Regions from separate parts of the Aeromonas bivalvium genome, predicted to be linked through region 1. Evidence: riboswitches for the same ligand, from Rfam matches in the RefSeq annotation. Region 1 holds a riboswitch; the other holds the start of a gene.
What was found. Region 1 has a riboswitch for thiamine pyrophosphate ahead of thiB (thiamine ABC transporter substrate binding subunit). Riboswitches for the same ligand answer to the same signal wherever they lie in the genome.
Positions count from the first base shown of each region.

Region 2: another riboswitch for thiamine pyrophosphate. It lies ahead of thiC (phosphomethylpyrimidine synthase ThiC); the one in region 1 lies ahead of thiB (thiamine ABC transporter substrate binding subunit).

Region 1 covers NZ_JBGXBV010000002.1:8,176-10,373, forward strand. Annotated here, with positions in the region: gene thiP (thiamine/thiamine pyrophosphate ABC transporter permease) at 1-129, opposite strand, end outside; gene thiB (thiamine ABC transporter substrate binding subunit) at 105-1,094, opposite strand; TPP riboswitch at 1,138-1,227, opposite strand; gene ACEUCR_RS07205 (PilZ domain-containing protein) at 1,315-1,605, shown strand; gene ACEUCR_RS07210 (transglutaminase domain-containing protein) at 1,646-2,198, opposite strand, start outside.
Region 2 covers NZ_JBGXBV010000008.1:49,196-51,393, reverse strand. Annotated here, with positions in the region: gene ACEUCR_RS16290 (hypothetical protein) at 1-369, shown strand, start outside; TPP riboswitch at 431-544, shown strand; gene thiC (phosphomethylpyrimidine synthase ThiC) at 804-2,198, shown strand, end outside.

The DNA of each region.
Region 1 (2,198 bases):
GCTTCCCGCCTGCCATAACAGGGCGACCAGCGGCCCTAGGGCCAGCAAGAGGATGATGCTGGTGGCGCCAAGGCCCGGCAGCCACCAGCAGGGGCGCACCTGCCTCACTGGGTCACGGCTTGCAGCCATTCGCGGATCCAGCCCTTGCGGTGGGTGGCCACCTCATCTGCGCTGAAGGCGAGCGGTTTGGCCACGGTGATCATCTGCTCGAACCCCTTAGGCAGTTCGGTGTTGATGACCGGATACATCCAGTTGCCGGTCGGGATCAGTTGCTGGAAGGCTGGACTTATCATGAATTGCAGGAACTGGTCGGCGAGCTTGTCCTGCATGGCGTTTTTCAGCTTGGCTGCCACCTCTACCTGGCGGTAGTGCCCCTCTTCAAACGCGGCAGCCCGATACTGGCTCTTCTGCTCGGCGATCAGATGATAGGCGGGGGAGCTGGTGTAGGAGAGCACCATGTCCGCCTCGCCGTCCATGAACATGCCGTAGGCCTCTGACCACCCCTTGGTGACGGTGACCGTCTTCTTGGCCAGCTGTTCCCAGGCGGCGGGGGCCTGGTCACCGTAGACGGACTTCATCCACAGCATCAGCCCCTGTCCCGGGGTGGAGGTGCGGGGATCCTGATAGATCACCTTGAGATCGGGGCGCTCCACCAGCTCTTTCAGGCTCTTGGGGGGCAGGGCGAGTTTGTCCTTGTCATAGACGAAGGCGAAGTAGCCGTAGTCATAGGGGACGAAGGTGTCATCCTGCCAGCCACCCGGCACCTTGAGGGCGTCGAGCTGGGTGGCATGGGGGGCGAACAGACCGCTCTGCTTGGCCTCGGCCACCAGGGCATCGTCCAGACCCAGCACCAGATCGGCCTTGCTGTGGCCCCCTTCGAGGCGCAGCCGGTTGAGGATGGCGACCCCGTCTTCAAGCGGAACCAGATTGAGGGTGCAGCCACACTCCTGCTCGAAGGCCTGCTTGACCTTGGGTCCCGGGCCCCATTCGGAGGCGAAAGAGTCATAGGTATAGACGGTGAGGGTCGGGGAGGTCGCGGCCTGGGCGGCGCCGGTGAGCAGCAGGGCGGTGGCGGCGGTCAGCATGGTGTTCATCTATGGCACTCCTGTGAGGAGCCGACGGATGAGGAGGCGCCCCGCGCCTCTTGTCTCAAATTCCTCCGCCAGCATTATCTGGATCAGGTTCACGGGTATCATCTCAGCGCCTGGCGCACCCCGTTTGAGCAAGGAGTCGCATTGTATTAACCTTCTGGGGGCCAGGCCAGCACAACTTGCGCAGTGGGCGGGGCAAGCATAACCACACCAGGAGGTTTGAGTGATCACCAGTACCAAGGAAAGACGCGCCTTCCAGCGCATGATAATCAATGCCCCCGTCACCCTCTATCAGCAGGATCTCATCCTGGTGGGGATCTGCCGGGATCTCAGCGCCAATGGCATGGGGATACTGGTCAGCGAACACGGCCTCGATCTTGGCCAGCCGATCCGGGTCAGTCTCGCCACCCACAGCAATCTGCTGCCACCGTTTGAGGCCAGGGCTCGCATCATTCGGGAGCTGGACGAGGCAGAAGGCAAGCTGCTGGCGGTGGAATTTCAACAGATAGGTTGATGGATGCGCCCGGCAGGGGCGCATAGGCATCCCCGTCGACTCATCCTGCCTCCTCGGTACGCACCGGCTGCACGCTCAGCTGGCCGCTCTCCACCAAGACTCTGCTGCTCGGCGCCAGCTGGCCCGGGGGCAGGGGCGCTGGGCCGGTTGGCTCGAGCAACAGATAGGTCTCCCCCTCCCAGCTCAGGGTCGCCTCGCCCGCTTGAGCCGGCAGGGCCACCCCCAGCAGGGCATGACCCGGCACGAACACCATGGCCTGCTTGAGATCGGGAAAGAGCTGGGCCAGCAGGGCGGCCATCAGGGTCACCTTGCTGTCGCAATCCCCCCGGTTCTGCTCCAGCACCTGGCGCGGGGTCAGAAAGCCCTTGCCCGAGCGACCCGACTGGCTGTCGAGCAGCTGATAGGGGATGGCCTGCACGAAGTCGAGCATATGGGTCACCGCCTTCTGGCGCGCCTCTGTCTCTGTGGCGCCCTCCTGCTCGAGCTGCTCGGCCAGGGGCGCCAGCTCGGCGCGGCTCTCCAGGGCGATGCGCACATGGTCCTGCTTGATGGCGGGCTGGCCGTCGGGCGGGGTGAAGGGCTGGAAGTAGTGC
Region 2 (2,198 bases), on a different contig from region 1:
GAACTGGAACTGGGTAGCGCCACCCTGGTCGGGGCGGCCCAGTTTGACGATCTCAGGCCCGGCCTGCGCCTCGCCATCCAGAGCCGCAACGGCGTCGCCGAGACGATCCGGGTGCGTGACGGGACGGCAGATCCGGCCCTCTGGGCTCATTGGCGGCGGGGGGAGGGTCGACTGCTTGCCCATTCGGGACGAGCCTTGCTGCTACAGGAGCTCGGCGTGCTGGTGTTTGATGCCGGCACCCGCTGGGTGAATGGCAGCGCCGCCGATCTGCAACCGGGGCGCAGGCTGGTGCTGAGCCGGGATGAAGAGGGTCGCCTCACCGAGATCCTCATTCCCGACCCCGAGGACGCACTCGATCCCGAAGAGTGAGACCTCAATCCCTTTCCCCTTGTTAATGGCTTGTACTTTAAAATTCCCCACTTATACTGGCGCCATCTTGTCGGAGTGCTGACCGTCGAACGACGCTAAGCTGAGACCGTTAATTCGGGATCCGTGGAACCTGATCAGGTTAAGACCTGCGAAGGGAAACAAGGGTAACTTGCGGGTTACCGCGCCGGGGAAGGACTCGCTTCCCGCCAGCCAGAGGCAGAGCGCCTCTGGTGGGTGCAGGCGCACAGGGGGAGGTCGTCCCGCCGGGCCATCAGGCCTGCGGATCTGCCGCACAGGGCAGAGGGACGACAGAGCAGGGAAGATCCATGCCCGACGCACTCCCCCGAACATATCCCGCCGCAAGTTCATCACTTCTCCTCGAACTCCAGACAAGCAAACACCCATAACTTCAACCAGTTAATGTGAGTTTTGCTATGTCTACCCATGTATCTGATACCGCCAAATCCAGCCGCCGCGAGCAGCGCGCCAGTGCCCAGGCCTTTATCGACAACCTCAAGGGGATGGCCCATCCCAACTCTCGCCGCATCTTCATTGAAGGATCCCGCCCCGATATCCGGGTACCCCTGCGGGAGATCCTGCTGGCCGACACCCTGGTCGGCGGCACCAAGGAGGCCCCCCAGTTCGAGCCCAACGATCCCGTGCCCGTCTACGACACCTCGGGGGCCTACGGGGACGAGCGCGCCGAGATAGACGTGCGTCTGGGCCTGCCGCGCCTGCGTGAACACTGGGTGCTGGAGCGTGGCGACACCGAAGTGCTGGATGATCTCAGCTCCACCTTCACCCAGGAGCGTCTGGCGGACGAGGGGCTGGATCACCTGCGTTTCGATCATTTGCCCAAGCCCCGCCGCGCCAAACCGGGCCGCCGGGTGACCCAGCTCCACTATGCCCGTCAGGGGTTGGTCACCCCGGAGATGGAGTTCATCGCCATTCGCGAGAACATGGGCCGCGAGCGGGTGCGCTCCGAGCTGCTGCTGCGCCAGCATCCGGGTCAGGGCTTCGGCGCCCGCCTGCCCGAGAACATCACCCCTGAGTTCGTACGCGATGAAGTGGCCGCCGGGCGCGCCATCATCCCGAACAATATCAACCACCCGGAAAGCGAGCCCATGATCATAGGCCGCAACTTCCTGGTGAAGATCAACGCCAACATAGGCAACTCGGCGGTCAGCTCCAGCATCGAGGAAGAGGTGGAGAAGCTGGTCTGGTCTACCCGCTGGGGGGCCGACACCGTCATGGATCTCTCCACCGGCCGCAACATCCACGAGACCCGGGAGTGGATCCTGCGCAACAGCCCTGTGCCCATCGGCACAGTGCCCATCTATCAGGCGCTGGAGAAGACCAACGGCATCGCCGAGGATCTCACCTGGGAGCTGTTTCGCGACACCCTGCTGGAGCAGGCCGAGCAGGGGGTGGACTACTTCACCATCCACGCCGGCGTCCTGCTGCGCTACGTGCCCATGACCGCCAAGCGCCTCACCGGCATCGTATCCCGTGGCGGCAGCATCATGGCCAAGTGGTGCCTCTCCCACCACAAGGAGAACTTCCTCTACCAGCATTTTCGCGAGATCTGCGAGCTGTGCGCCGCCTACGACGTGGCCTTGTCGCTGGGCGACGGCCTGCGTCCGGGCTCCGTCTATGACGCCAACGACGAGGCCCAGTTCGCCGAGCTGCACACCCTGGGCGAGCTCACCAAAATCGCCTGGGAGTACGATGTCCAGGTGATGATCGAAGGCCCCGGCCACGTGCCCATGCACATGATAGAGCGCAACATGACCGAGCAGCTGGAGCACTGCCACGAGGCCCCCTTCTAC